DNA from 4 places in the Micromonospora sp. NPDC048905 genome. Region 3 is predicted to be linked to each of the others. Evidence: riboswitches for the same ligand, from Rfam matches in the RefSeq annotation. Region 3 holds a riboswitch; each other region holds the start of a gene.
What was found. Region 3 has a riboswitch for S-adenosylmethionine ahead of AB0C01_RS02060 (ABC transporter substrate-binding protein). Riboswitches for the same ligand answer to the same signal wherever they lie in the genome.

Region 1 (3,390 bases), on a different contig from region 3:
CCTGATTGATGCGGACGTGCAGGTTCATCTGGCCGGACTCGTCGGGGAACAGCCGCGTGAAACACGAGGAGCTGGCTACATCTACGTGCTGTCGACTCGCGAGCAGCCGCGGGTGCTGAAGATTGGCTACACCGAGCGGACCGTCGAGGAGCGGGTGAGGGAGATCAACCGGGCGACAGGCGTTGTGATCCCGTATGGCGTGCGCGCTTTGTGGGTGGTCGCGGATGCTCCGTCGGTAGAGGCCGAGCTGCATGCTCGATTGGCGCCCTACCGGGTACGCAAGGACCGTGAGTTCTTCGACCTCGACTTCCGCGACGCGTCCGCCCTCATTCAGGGCTACATAGATGGTCTCCGACGCGAGGACTAAAGTGGTCGCCCGTGGAGCAGCTGTGGAGCAGCTGACGAAATGCGACACGTTCTTCCTTCAGGTCGACGGGCCGGCCCGCCAACTCAGCCAGGAGTTCCGGTAGGCGCAACGTCGTCAGGTGTGCGTAGCGGGCGCTGTAAACGCCGACGGCTTCGATAGCGAACTCGTCAGGGAAGTCCAGCAGTACGTAGCCGAGCAGCTGCATGATGGTCGGTGCTTCCAATGATGAGCGTCGCGTCCCATCGCGGTGCTTGCTGCCGAGGCCCGTCTTGAGTTCGAGCAGCAGGCCTGCGGCGATCAGGTCGGCGTCGGCGTTCATCAGCGATGATCCGGCGAAGGTCGGCCCGAGGGCCCACGCGCCATGCCGTGCCGACAGGGACGGCAGGAGGCTCCGCTCGGCGAAGGCGCGCAGAGTCTGGAGTTCGTCGAGCGCCGCGGGTGGGGCGAGCTCAAGTAGCTTCTCGGCGTTGATGGACCTTGGGGCCAGGGCCATCAACGGGGATCCGGGTGTGGGACCGACCCGGTACAGGTCGGTAAGGAGCGCCAGCGCCCAGCACGCCCGGGCAAGGAGTTGATGGTCGGCTTCGCTGCCTGCGGCCGGCCCGCTGAACCGGCAGGTCCCCACGCTGTCGCCGGTTTGGGAGTAATTCAGCGTGCGCGCCAGTTCGTGGACCGCATGCCGTAGCGGGGGAGTGCGCGCGCCGAGCAGTGCCAAACGCAGGTCCGGACTGGGATGCACCATGAAGCGCACCATCCAGTCGAACGCGGAGCCGATGGTGCCAGGGTTCGCCTGGCTCCCAGGCACGACAAGGGGGCCCACGGATTCCCGATACCGTGCCTGCAGGTCCTGCCAGCGGCCGAACCGCTCCTGAATGAACAATCTCGCTGGCGAGGCTCTGTTGCTCAAGGCCACGGTCAGCGCCGGCCAACCACTAATGATGGTCATGCTTCGACCACCGGGCACCGACGCCGCTGCCCGCCACTGTCCATCATGGTCGAATGCTATCGAACGGCGCGGCATCCGAGCTGCCCGTCGTCACCGGACCGTCGATGGGCGATGGCCAGCACGGCTGCTGTTGGCGAGATCGGGTACCACCAACAGCAGCCGGCTGGACTGGCGATCAACGAGCGGTGGACAGGAATTCGGTCTGGGCCTGCCGAAGGGTGCTGAGGTCGTTGGGTACGGGCATGACGCCGTAGCGGTCGAAGGCGTCTACGCTCGCTCCGAGCGAGGGCGGGCACCGTCGCTGCCACTCGGCCAACGGCACGGTTGGGCCGCCTGGGCGTAGTGGCTCGGCGAGCCGGTCGAACTCCACCTGCTGCCAGTCACGCAGCTCGTTGCCACGCCGCACGGAGGCCACCAGCGACGCGGCGACCTTGGTGGCCGTGGCCGTGTGCGGCTGGACCACGTCGCCGTTCATGATCGAGTGCCGGCCCAGCGGCAGTGCGGCGCGGTGGCCGTACCGCTCGCCGACGACCTGCGAGACGTGTCGGCAGGTTTCGCAGGCCAGCCACGACCACCGGGTTCGGGTGGTCACCGTGTCCCGGACACACAACAGGCACAGGTCGAGGTCACTGGAGATGTCCTGGCCCTGCCACTGCTGCTCCCACTCCGGCGTACGCGGCTGGCAGCGGCACCGCTGCTCGCGTGGGGCACCGTCGCGGAGGTGCCCGCAGGTCAGGCAGACCGCGAAAGCGGCAAGGTTCAGCTCTTCGGATGGCACCGTGAACTCGCTCTCCGGTGCCAGGAGGCACCCGCTCTTGCCGTACCGCTGCTTGCGGTCGGCCTGGTCTTCCCCCGGAGGCACCGTGCGCGGATGGCGCGGTTGCCGGGTCAGCAAGCCGGGAGGCTTGACGCTGACCACTCTTGACGCCCAGGAAGCATAGAGATCATCGAGGCCGGCAGCAACCCGCGGGGGAGACCTGAGCCGACGGCGGTGCGGAACCATCCGTCGGCGGCGAGTCGGAGCCGGGCGAGCAGGTCGGCGACTTCCCGGGTCAGCTCATGGTCTGGCCCGTAGACCACGCAGAGGTCGTCGTGCAGCGGTTGCAGCTCGTCCGCGGCCTCGGTGGCCTTGTCTTCGGAGACCAGCAGTATGCCGATGTTGAAACGTAGGTCGAGAGCCGTGGGGGAGACGTCGCCGGAGGCGGCGCGTACGTGCGTCAGTACCTGCCGGAACTGGCGCAGGGCTGTCCCCGAACCGGTAGACCCCCTCAGGCAGGCTGACCGTTGAACTGACGATCTACCTGACCCGCTCGACTGCACCCGCAGGATCGGGCAGATCGGTGCCGAGGGCCAGTACGTCAGTGAAGAGCCCAGTGGAGCCGGAAGGATCATCATGTGGATAGTTCTGGTAGTCAGACGGCCTGACTGAGCTATCGATCAGCTGTGCTTGCGGGGACGCCCGCGATTCGATTTCAGTGGACGCCAAGCGCGTAGATCCTCCTCGATGACATCCCACCGGACCATCAAGTCGTCTAGCAGGGTGCGGTGGCTCTCGTACTGCTGGTCGCTACACCATTGCTTTACCCACGGCAGCAACTCGAGCAGCCCGGCGAGCAGCGGAACGCCGTCCTCGCGGGTCGGCGCGGCCGACGCGAGGCTTGATAACACCATTGCCCGATCCTCGACGGGCCAGCCGGCCCACCCCACCATGGCGTCCTTGATGGCGCCTCCCGAGCGCGCATAGGACACGAACCGTTCGCCAGGCACGTCGTACTTGCCACGGTGTCGCCAGTAGCTCACCTTCAGGAAGTCGGCGCTGGTGTATTTCGGTGGTATCAGGGCCGGCTCAGTAAGACCCTGGTCCTGCTCCCGTTGTAGCCGCCACGTCTCCTCCCACTGAGCGCGCTTTGCGATGCCCGAGTCTCGGTAACGTAGGGCGGCGAGGTGGGGGACGACCTCGTCCGCGAACAGGTCTCTTACGACGTCGACCAGCGGTTGGCCTGGTGCGTACAGTTCAGCGGCCTGGATGAACGCCGGGTCCTCGCCCAGCAGCTCGGCTAGCTCCACCATTGTTCGC
Region 2 (3,390 bases), on a different contig from region 3:
TGGTAGCGGCTGCCGTCCCAGACCCCCGTCGGGGCCTGCGGGTCCCGGCCGACGAAGAACGACCGGTACGCGTTCATCGCGTCCAGCAGCTCCCGCTCCTCCCGCGCGGTCCGTTCCTGGTCGGCGGGCTTGCGGTCCAGGCCGCGCAGCGAGCCGTCGCGCAGCAGGGCCAGTCGGGTGGCGGCGGACTGGTAGCCGCGCATCGCCCGCACCCCGGCGTCGCCGGCCACCCGCCGCGCCCAACTGCGGGCCGCGTGCCGCCGGCCGAGGCTGCTCAGCGCCGCCACCTCGGGTGGGCTCAGCCAACCGGCGCGGACGTAGTCCGGCAGGGTCCGCTCGGTGAGCCGCCCCTCCCAGGCGCGCAACCACACCGCGAAACCCACCATGCCGAAGAAGACCGGCACCATCAGGCCCAGGAAGCCGTACAGCATGATCAACGCCTCGCCGGTGGCCTGGGTAAGCGTGGGCAGCAGGTTCCACGTGCCGTGCAACATCATCGCCAGCAGCAGGCCGGCGATCGGGGCGAGCACCCGGACCCGCCGGTCGGCCGTCCGCGCCGCGATGCCCAGCCCCACACCGGTCATCGAGGTGAAGAGCGGATGGGCGAACCCGAACAGCAGGATCCGCAGGATGAAGATCGAGATGACCTGGTTGACGCCGGTCACCGGACCGTACCGGTCGGCTCCGGACGCGTAGCCCAGCCCACCCAGGTAGAGGATGTTCTCCACCATGGCGAAGCCGACCGCGGACAGCCCGCAGTAGACCAGGCCGTCGGTGATCCCGGACCACTCCCGTCGCCGGAACACCAGCAGCAGGATCGGGCCCAGCGCCTTGGTCAACTCCTCGATGAACGGCGCCACCAGCACGCCGGTGAGCGCGTCGGGCAGCCCCCAGGCGGCGAACCGGTTGGCGGCGAATTCGTTGACCGTGAGCGAGGCGGCGGTGGAGACGAATGCTCCCCAGGCGAAGCAGAAGATCAGATACTTCAACGGCTCCGGTTCGTACCGGTCCAGCCAGAGGAAGCAGGCGACCAGCACCGGCACCGGCAGGATGGCGGCGGCCACCCCGATCAGCAGTGCCTGCGCGCCGAGCGACTGGCCGAGCCTGAAGACCATGAACACCGCGCAGGCGGCGATGAGCAGCACCACCCCGGCCAACGCCAAGAACCGCCGCCAGCCCAGCCGGCGCAGCGGCATCCGGGGCGCTCCGCCGACGGACGGAGCCACGGGCGCGGGCGGCGACGGCAGGGGCGTACCGGGCGGGGTGTCGGCCATGCGGTCAGCGTAGCCATCCGCCGCCGGCTGGTCCGGTCGCATCGGTTGCCGCTATGCTGCCCGCAGGTCACGAGTGCCAGCGTTCAGCCCCGGCTTGCTGGCCGGCAACCCTCGTCGAGTTCGCGGTGGGGTGCCCCGGGTGATGACCGGGCCCAGCCCGATCGGTGTGCTGGGCAAGCGCGGACCCCGTCCCGATGCCGCACCCGGGGTCCCTGACCCCGGAGGTTCCGGCGTGCCCGTCACCCTCGTTCCCTCGCTGCCCACCCTGCCCACCGTCGCGCCCGCGTCGGTGCCGCTGGACGTCCTCGGCGTGCCCGGTGAGATCAACCTGGACTACGCGGCGAGCGCACCCTGCGCGCGGGCCGCGGCCGACGCGGTGGCCGAACTGCTGCCCTGGTACGCCAGCGTGCATCGCGGCGCGGGCGCGCTGTCGCGGCGCTGCACCCTCGCGTACGAGCAGGCCCGGCAGACGATCGGTGACTTCTTCAACGCCCGGGCAGACGATCACGTGATCTTCACCCGCAACACCACTGACGCGCTCAACCTGCTGGCGCGGTCGCTGCCGGCCGGCACCACGGTGGTCACCTTCGCGGGCGAGCACCACGCCAACCTGCTGCCCTGGCCCCGCGGTTCGGTACGGCTGCCGGTGCCGGCCGATCCCGCCGGGGCGGTACGCGACCTCGCCGCCGCCCTCACCGAGCTGCGCCGGGGCAGCAACCCGGCGCTGCCGGTGCTGGTCGCGGTGACGGGTGCGAGCAACGTGACGGGTGAGCGGTGGCCGGTCGCCGAGCTGGCCCGGGTGGCGCACCGGCACGGTGCCCGGATCGTGCTCGATGCCGCACAACTCGCCCCGCACGCCCCGGTCGACCTGTTGGCGCTGGACGTCGACTACCTGGCCGTGTCCGGCCACAAGCTGTACGCGCCGTTCGGTGCGGGCGTGCTGATCGGCCGGGCGGACTGGCTGGACGCCGCCCCGCCGTACCTGGCGGGTGGGGGCGCCACCAGCCACGTCGGCCCGGCCACCCACGACGTGACCTGGGCAACCGGTCCGGCCCGGCACGAGGGTGGCACACCGAACCTGCTCGGCGCGGTCGCGCTGGCGGCCGTGTGCACGGCGCTCGGCGGGGCCGACCGGGATGCGCTGGCCGCCCACGAGCAGGCGCTGCTGACGCGACTGCGGACCGGCATCGAGGCGCTGCCGCACGTGGTGGAGCTGCGCACCTTCGGCCCGAACGCGCCGCGGGTCGGCATCGTCTCGTTCGTGGTCGCCGGCTGGGACTCCGCCGACGTGGCCGCGCGGCTGGCCAGCACGCACCGGATCGGCGTGCGCGACGGGTTGTTCTGTGCCCACCCGCTGGCCCGGCGGCTGCTCGCCGAGGCGGCGGGGCGTACCGGCCGACGGGACCTGCCGCCCACGGCGTTGCGCGCCAGCCTCGGCCTGGGCAGCACCGTCGAGCAGGTGGACCGGCTGCTCGCGGCGCTCGCCGAGTTGGGCTGAGGAGCGCGGCCGCGGTCAGCCGACGGGCGGGGCGGTCGGCGGTTTCGGCGCCTCGCCCGGCTCGGCCGGCTCACCGACCGGCCGCTCCTGCTCCCCGAAGGCGGTGCGGATCCACCGGTTCGCCTCCTCCTGTTCGATCCCGGAGGCCACCAGCAGGTCGCTGGCGGTGGTCCGGATCTGGGCGACGACCACGCTGCCGGAGAAGCCGACGCCGGCGCCGTACGCCCGACCCGCCTCGCTGACCGCGCGCAGCGACCGCTCCCGGGCCTTCTCCGGTTCCTCGCCGGCGGCGAACTCGTGTTTGAGCAGCCGGACCGACTCGGCGAGGTGGCCCATCGCGTCCGGCATCGGATCGGGTACCGGCTCGTCGTCCTCGATCAACGTGACGGACCGGCGGATCAGCGTGCCGGTGTTGCGCATCGCCCGGTCGATCGGGTCGGCCGCCTCCGCATAGTGGATCAGCTCGCTGCGGCGGTGCCAGCGGGCCGGCGAGAGGGTGGCGGTCTCCTTCGCCCCCTCGATCGCCTCGGCCAACGTGGCCAGTTCCTCCTTGTTGTTGCGCAGCCGGTCCAGTGCCCGTTGGACGCCGGCGCGGTCCCGGTTGCGCAGCCCGTCCGC
Region 3 (3,390 bases):
CAGACCTGCATGCCCAGCGGCGCCAGCCCGACGCCGATCAGCAGGATCGTCGCCGCGGCCGGAAGTCCTCGGAACACGTCGGTGTAGACCCGCGCCGGCCAGCGCAGCCAACGGCTGCGCGAGATGCCGGCGACGGCCAACAGCAGGCCCAGCACCGAGCCGAGCAGGGCGGCGGAGACCGCCAGGATCAGTGTGTTGGGCAACCCGACGGTCAGCATCTCGGGCAGCGCCTCGCGCATCGCGTCGATGTCGAAGAAGGTCTCCCACAGCGTGCTCAACGGATCCATCGGTCGCCTCTCCTACCGCCCTGCTCGCTCGTCACCGGGTCAGGACGCGGCCGACGCGGACGCCGACGGCACGGCCGACGCGGACGCCGACGGCACGGCCGACGCGGACGCCGACGGCTTCGACGACGTGCCCGACGCGGTCGGTGCCGACACGGTGCCGCTGCCCGGCGTGAAGTCCGCCGGGATCGGCCGACCGGGGTAGTACTGCGCCTGCAACCGGCTCCAGGTGCCGTCCGCGATGACCTCGTCGAGGCCCTTGTTCAGCGCCTCGCGCAGCTTGTCGCTGCCCTTGGCCACGGCGTACGCGGTCGGCGCCGGGCTGAGCTGCTTGGCCGCCACGGTGATCTTGCCGGTGCTGTCGGCGGCCGACTTCTCGCCGATTTCGGCCGGAGCGATCCACGCGTCGGCGGTGCCGGCCTTGAGCTGGTTGATCGCGCCGTTGTAGTCCGGCACCCGGACCGGGTCGAGCTGCTGACCGGTGGCGTAGTCGTCCTGCACAGTGCCCTGCACCACCACGACCCGCTTGCCGGCGAGCTGGTCGAAGCCGGTGATCGGCGAGCCGGCCGGCACGTCCAGGCCGAAGTAGCCGAAGTCGTAGCCGTTGCCGAAGTCGACGGTCTTCTTGCGCGCCTCGGTGATGGTGATCGAGGAGCTGCCCACGTCGAACTTGTGGTTGTTGACCTGGGACAGCAGCGCGGAGAAGTCGGTGCCGACGAACTCGACAGTGAGGCCGAGCCTGCCGGCCACGGCGGTCAGCAGGTCGTTGTCGAAGCCGGTGAACCTGCCGTCCTTGAGGTACACGTTCGGCGGGGCGTCGGTCAGCGTGCCGGCCCGCAGCACGCCCGGCTGCGCCAGGCCGTACGGGTTGGCGGTGGCGTCGGACGAGGTGTCGTCGCCGCAGGCGGTGAGAGCGGTGGCGGCCAGGATCGTGGCCGCGCCCAGGGCTGCGGCACGGGTCAGGGCAGGAAGGATTCGCACGGGTGTCTCCGAAAGGGGTCATGTCTCGGCGGGCACGGACGTGTGCCGCCGACGGTGCGCCCGATGGGCGTACCGCTGGAAAGGCTCGGAAAAAGAGAGGTGTGCTAGTTAGTGCCGAGGGCCGCGTCGACACGCGGCGCTGCACATTCGCATCATGTCCACGTGCCGCCGCCGGGTCAGTGCCGGCGTGGGCTGACCGGCGCGGAGTTGCGCGACATCGGTCGGTGGGGCGGTGCTGAGGATGCGCATGGGTCTCCCGGGTCTGTGCTGACCTGGGTGCCAGGCCACGCTTGCACCGACGTCGTGCCGGTGCCTGGTCTTCACCCGGGGCACCCCACCGCGGAGGAGGGTTGCCGGCCAGCGAGCCGGGGCTTCGCGCTGGCACTCATGACCTGCAGCGAGGCTAGCAGCACGCACGGGTGGATCGTCCAGTCGTTATGACCACGCTCACCGTGCGCGGAGGATGCTCGGCCCGCAGGTCAGCCGGCGTGCACGTGCGGCCGGCGACACGGGTCGGGTTCCTGGCGGCGCAGGATCTCCCGGGTGACCGAGGCGATCGCGCCCTGCCCGAACGCCAGGTAGCGCAGGAAGTTGCGGGCCGGGCCGCCCTCGCTCCACTCGAAGTAGATGTGCGGTCGCCGCCCCGTGCGGTCGCGGATCTCCAGCAGCAGGACGGCGAGCGCGTTGGGCACCGAGGAGCTGGTCAGACTGAGCACCGCGAAGCTGTCGTCGGCCAGGCCGCCGCGTACCAGCAACTCGGTCTGGAAGTCCGACGGGTCGGTGACGTGCACCTCGACGAAGATCACGTCGCTGTCGTCGGGGAAGTCGTTGTCCGCCATCGTCTGTGCCAACTTCGCGCGGTACTCGGCCTCGTCGTGCCGGTCGGGCTCGTGGGCGACGAGCCGGATTCGCCGTCCGGCGCGTTCGTCGATCATCCGGGTGGCGACCGGATCCAGCTCGATCCGGTCCACCCGCAGCTCGTAGGCCCGAGACACCCGGGACAGCACCGAGACCACGATGATCCCGCCGATGAAACAGGCCGCGATCTTGACGCCGTCGGGGCGTTCCACCACGTTCGCCAGGGTGGTGTAGACGAAGACCACCGCGATGACGCCGAACGCGACGGTGCGACCGCGCTGACGCCGCCGGGCCGCCGCGAGCGTCACCGCCGTCGCCGCGGACGTGATCAACACCAGCACACCTGTTGCGTACGCGCCGCCCTGCGCGTCCACGCTGGCATCGAAGACGACCGTGATCAGGAAGGCCACCGTGGTGAAGACCAGCACGAGCGGCCGGACGGCCCGCGCCCAGGCCGGTGCCATGCCGTAGCGGGGCAGGTAACGGGGGACGAGGTTGAGCAGTCCGGCCATCGCGGACGCCCCCGCGAACCACAGGATCCCGATGGTGGACAGGTCGTAGACGGTGCCGAACACCTCCCCGAGGTGCTGGTGCGCCAGGTAGGCCAGCGCCCGGCCGTTCGCCGGCCCGCCCGGCCGGAAGTCCTCCGCCGGGATCAGGATGGTGGTCGTCACGCTGCTGGTGATCAGGAAGACACTCATGATCACCGCGGCGGTGGTGAGCAGCCGGCGCGCGCCGCGGATCCGGCCCAACGGTCGATCCTCGGAGTCCTGTGGGTCGCCCCGTACGCTCGGCATCACGGCCACCCCGGTCTCGAAGCCGGACAGGCCCAACGCCAGTTTCGGAAAGACCAGCAGCGACAACCCGACCACCAGCCAGGGATCGCCGTGCCCGGTGGTCAGCATGGTCGTCCAGTCCCCGACGGCGCTCGGGTGCGTCACCACCCGCCACAGCGCGTCGACCACCACCACCGCGTTCAGCGCCAGGTAGGCCGCCACCAGCACGACGGCGATGCCGATGGCCTCGGTGAATCCCTTGAGGAACACCGCGCCCAACAGGGCCACCAGCAGCAGCGTGACAAGTACCTCGTGCCCCTTGAACCCGTCCGGCCAGAACGGGTTCTCGTCGATGTGCGCGGTCGCGTCGGCGGCCGACAGGGTGATGGTGATGATGAAGTCGGTGGCCGCGAAACCGAGCAGCACCAGCACCAGCAACTTGCCCGGCCAGTAGCTCAGCAGGCGTACCAACATCGCGATGGAACCCTCAC
Region 4 (3,390 bases), on a different contig from region 3:
CCCGCCCGACGCCTTGCCGCCGCAGATCGGGATGCACGGTCAGCTCCGCGCCGGCGTTGTCGGTGTTGTCGAGGTAGGGCAGGTCCAGTTGGAGGTGACCGGCCGGCACCCCGTCGAGCCGGGCCAGCGCCCAGAGCGACTCGACACCGGGCATCGGCGTGTGGAAGATCGCGTCGAAGCGTCGCCGGCAGAAGGGTGGAAGGTCCGGCAGATCGGCGTCTTTGGCCGCCGCGCCGATCAGGTACGCCTCGTCGACCGCGGCTCGGTCGGTGCCGTCGAACGACGCGATCGTGATGCTCATGGCGCTGAGCGTGCGCCCGGAAAAGCGATCGGGCCAGCGAATTACTCGCTGGCCCGATCGAACGTGGTCGGGAGGGACACTCGCACAACGCCTCCGGCGTTGGGTCGCAAGAACTTCAAAAGTCTTCGGCGAAATGCCCTCCCGCACGGAGCATCTTGCGCCGTCCGGTTCCTGCCGTCAAGTCCGCAGCGGCGGGTTTTCCACACTCACAGCGAAATCTCAGTCACAGAGTGATCCACTCGGATTTCCTGGGAACGGGGTGTCCGGGCCGGACGGACACCGCGCCTTCCAGGAACCCGAGTGGATCAACCCCAACCGACCGACGGCCGCCGGCGAACGGCCACGGGCCGGCCGGCGAGCGGGTGGCGGGGTGGGTCAGCCGAGGAGGCCGGCGTCGCGGGCGGCGCGCAGCGAGGGCTTGATGTGGTGGGTCGGTCCGACCTGGCCGGCCACCGCGTCGACGGTCTTCAGACCTTCGCCGGTGTTGAACACCACGGTCTCCGCGGTCGGGTCGAGCCGACCGGATTCGACGAGCTTGCGGAGCACCGCCACGGTCACCCCGCCCGCGGTCTCGGCGAAGACGCCCGTGGTGCGGGCCAGATCGCGGATGCCGGCGCGGATCTCGTCGTCGTCGGCGTACTCCATCCAGCCGCCGGTGCGGCGGACCGCCTCCAGCGCGTAGACGCCGGCGGCCGGGTCGCCGATGTTGAGCGACTTGGCGATGCCGGTGGGCTTGACCGGGATGATCGTGTCGGTGTCCGCGTGCAGCGCGGTGGCGATCGGGTTGCAACCCGCGGACTGGGCGCCGAAGACCTTCCAGCCGCCGGCCGGCGCCTCGACCAGGCCGATCTCCACCAGCTCGGAGAACGCTTTGTCGATCTTGGTGAGCAGCTCGCCGCTGGCCATCGGGATGACCACCTGCGCCGGGATGCGCCAGCCGAGCTGCTCGGCCACCTCGTAGCTGAGGGTCTTGGAGCCCTCCGCGTAGTACGGCCGGACGTTCACGTTGACGAACGCGGTGTCCTCGAACTCGTCGGTCTCCACCAACTCGCCGCAGAGCCGGTTGACGTCGTCGTACGAGCCGTCGATCGCGACCAACTCGCCGCCGTAGACGGCGGTGGTGATGACCTTGCCCTGCTCCAGGTCACTGGGGATGAAGACCACCGAGGGCACCCCGGCACGGGCGGCGTGCGCGGCCACCGAGTTGGCCAGGTTGCCGGTCGACGCGCAGGCGAACCGGGTGAAGCCGAGCGCCTTCGCGGCGGTGAGGGCCACCGAGACGACCCGGTCCTTGAAGGAGTGGGTCGGGTTGGCGCTGTCGTCCTTGACCCACAGCGGCGCGGTGATGCCCAGCTCGGCGGCGAGGTGCGGGGCCGCCACCAGTGGGGTCAGTCCCGGGTCGAGGGTGACCCGGCTGGCTGGGTCCTGCCCGGCGGGGAGCAGTGCGGCGTAGCGCCAGATGTTCTCCGGGCCGGCCTCGATCTGCTCACGGGTGACGGTGGCCAGGGCGGCGATGTCGTAGTCGACTTCGAGGGGGCCGAAACACTCGTAGCAGGCGTGCTGGGCGACGAGCGGGTAACGGGCCGAGCAGGCCCGACAGACCAGGGCGCGGGCGGGGCTGGCGGAGGTGTCGATGCCGGAGGCGGCGAGCGTCGACGTCATGTCGAGAGTCCTCTCATCTTTCCCCACATCGCACGGTGCGGCGGGGACGGAATTGGCACCTGCCCCGCGGGTCGCTCAGCGGTGAGCGCGCAGGGTGGTTGCCGGGGCGTCGTCGGGCCGTATCCCTCAGCCCCTCTGGATGAGGTATGCAGTTGTGCCGTCGAGTCTAGGCAACTATCTGCGTCGCCTCCACCGCGGATCCCACGCTGTGAGCCGAACAACTCAGCGAGTCACCGGCGGCGGCGCCTCCCGTCCCCAACTGCGGGGCCCGGGGGCGCCGGCAGGTGGGTCAGCGGGCGCTCACCGCGACCGGGTCGACCACGGCGATCTGGTCCGTGGTCGCGGTCGACTGCGGCGGGGACGAGGGCCGGATCCGAGGCCGGGTGGCGAGGTTCGCGGCGACCAGCGCACCGATCGTGATGGCGGCTCCGACCAGCTCGATGGGCTCCGGGCGGTAGCCGCGGGCGATCTGCACCGCGAAGGTGGTGACCGGGACCAGGTTCATGAACAGCGCCGCGTTGGCGGCACCGAGCCGCTGCACACCGGTGTTCCAGGCCAGGACCGCGATGACCGCGCCGACGACCACCGCGTACGCCAACTGTGGGGTGACCGCCGCGAGGTCGGCGGCGGCCGGCGCGTGCTGCCAGCCGACGGCGTCCGCGCCGATGCTCGTGACCAGCATGGCCGCCGTGCCGGCGAGCGCCGTCAGGGTGGTGAAGCGCAGCGGGGACCAGTCGCCGAACCGGCTGGCACCGTGTGTGTAGATGCCCCAGCCGAGGACCGCGCCGATCATCATCAGCCCACCGAGACCGAACTGGCCGAGCCCGGCCAGGCTCCCGCGGGTGATCACCAGGCCGACTCCGAGGAGCGCCACCAGGGAGAGGGCCAGCAAGAGCGGCTTCGGCCGTACGCCGTCGCGCGCCCAGCGGACCAACTGGGTGATCAGCGGGGTGGTGGCCACGAACAGGGCGATCTGCTGCGGGGCGGCGTGTTCGAGCGCCAGGTTGGTGAGCACGTTGAAGCCGGCGAAGCCGACCACGCCGAGCAGCACGATCTCGCCCGTCCGGCCGCCGTGCCGCAGCGCGCCGGAACCTTCGCGGAGCAGCAGGATCGCGACCAGGATGGCGCTGGCGAGCAGGTAGCGGGCGGTGGTGAGGTTGAGCGGGTCGACCCGGGTCAGCGCACTGGCCAGGACCGGGAACATCACGCCCCAACCGAGCACGGCGAGCAGCGGGTAGGCGGCGGCACGGGGTCGCATCGTCAGCTCCAATGTTCGAGTATCGTCGAACCAACGACACCGACCCTAGGGCGTTGTTCGAGAGTTGTCGAACAAGGGTTACACTGGTCACATGGAGCCGCACGAACCCGACCTGACCGACGTACCGGTCACCACCGTGCTGGCCGCACTCGCCGACGACGTGCGGCTA

Region 1: it holds a riboswitch for S-adenosylmethionine, as region 3 does, so the genes downstream of both, AB0C01_RS07585 (hypothetical protein) here and AB0C01_RS02060 (ABC transporter substrate-binding protein) in region 3, are expected to answer to the same signal.
Region 2: it holds a riboswitch for S-adenosylmethionine, as region 3 does, so the genes downstream of both, AB0C01_RS09490 (aminotransferase class V-fold PLP-dependent enzyme) here and AB0C01_RS02060 (ABC transporter substrate-binding protein) in region 3, are expected to answer to the same signal.
Region 4: it holds a riboswitch for S-adenosylmethionine, as region 3 does, so the genes downstream of both, thrC (threonine synthase) here and AB0C01_RS02060 (ABC transporter substrate-binding protein) in region 3, are expected to answer to the same signal.

Annotation. Positions count from the first base shown of each region.
Region 1 covers NZ_JBEZFV010000002.1:656,991-660,380, reverse strand. Annotated here, with positions in the region: gene AB0C01_RS07595 (GIY-YIG nuclease family protein) at 1-367, shown strand, start outside; gene AB0C01_RS07590 (hypothetical protein) at 327-1,313, opposite strand; gene AB0C01_RS07585 (hypothetical protein) at 1,489-2,091, opposite strand; SAM riboswitch class IV at 2,120-2,240, opposite strand; gene pglX (BREX-2 system adenine-specific DNA-methyltransferase PglX) at 2,751-3,390, opposite strand, start outside.
Region 2 covers NZ_JBEZFV010000003.1:284,387-287,776, reverse strand. Annotated here, with positions in the region: gene AB0C01_RS09495 (PrsW family intramembrane metalloprotease) at 1-1,316, opposite strand, end outside; SAM riboswitch class IV at 1,340-1,460, shown strand; gene AB0C01_RS09490 (aminotransferase class V-fold PLP-dependent enzyme) at 1,507-2,772, shown strand; gene AB0C01_RS09485 (FUSC family protein) at 2,788-3,390, opposite strand, start outside.
Region 3 covers NZ_JBEZFV010000001.1:451,229-454,618, reverse strand. Annotated here, with positions in the region: gene AB0C01_RS02065 (amino acid ABC transporter permease) at 1-287, opposite strand, end outside; gene AB0C01_RS02060 (ABC transporter substrate-binding protein) at 327-1,265, opposite strand; SAM riboswitch class IV at 1,547-1,658, opposite strand; gene AB0C01_RS02055 (amino acid transporter) at 1,745-3,390, opposite strand, start outside.
Region 4 covers NZ_JBEZFV010000003.1:263,198-266,587, reverse strand. Annotated here, with positions in the region: gene AB0C01_RS09415 (GNAT family N-acetyltransferase) at 1-301, opposite strand, end outside; gene thrC (threonine synthase) at 677-1,963, opposite strand; SAM riboswitch class I at 1,974-2,109, opposite strand; gene AB0C01_RS09405 (DMT family transporter) at 2,253-3,221, opposite strand; gene AB0C01_RS09400 (metalloregulator ArsR/SmtB family transcription factor) at 3,313-3,390, shown strand, end outside.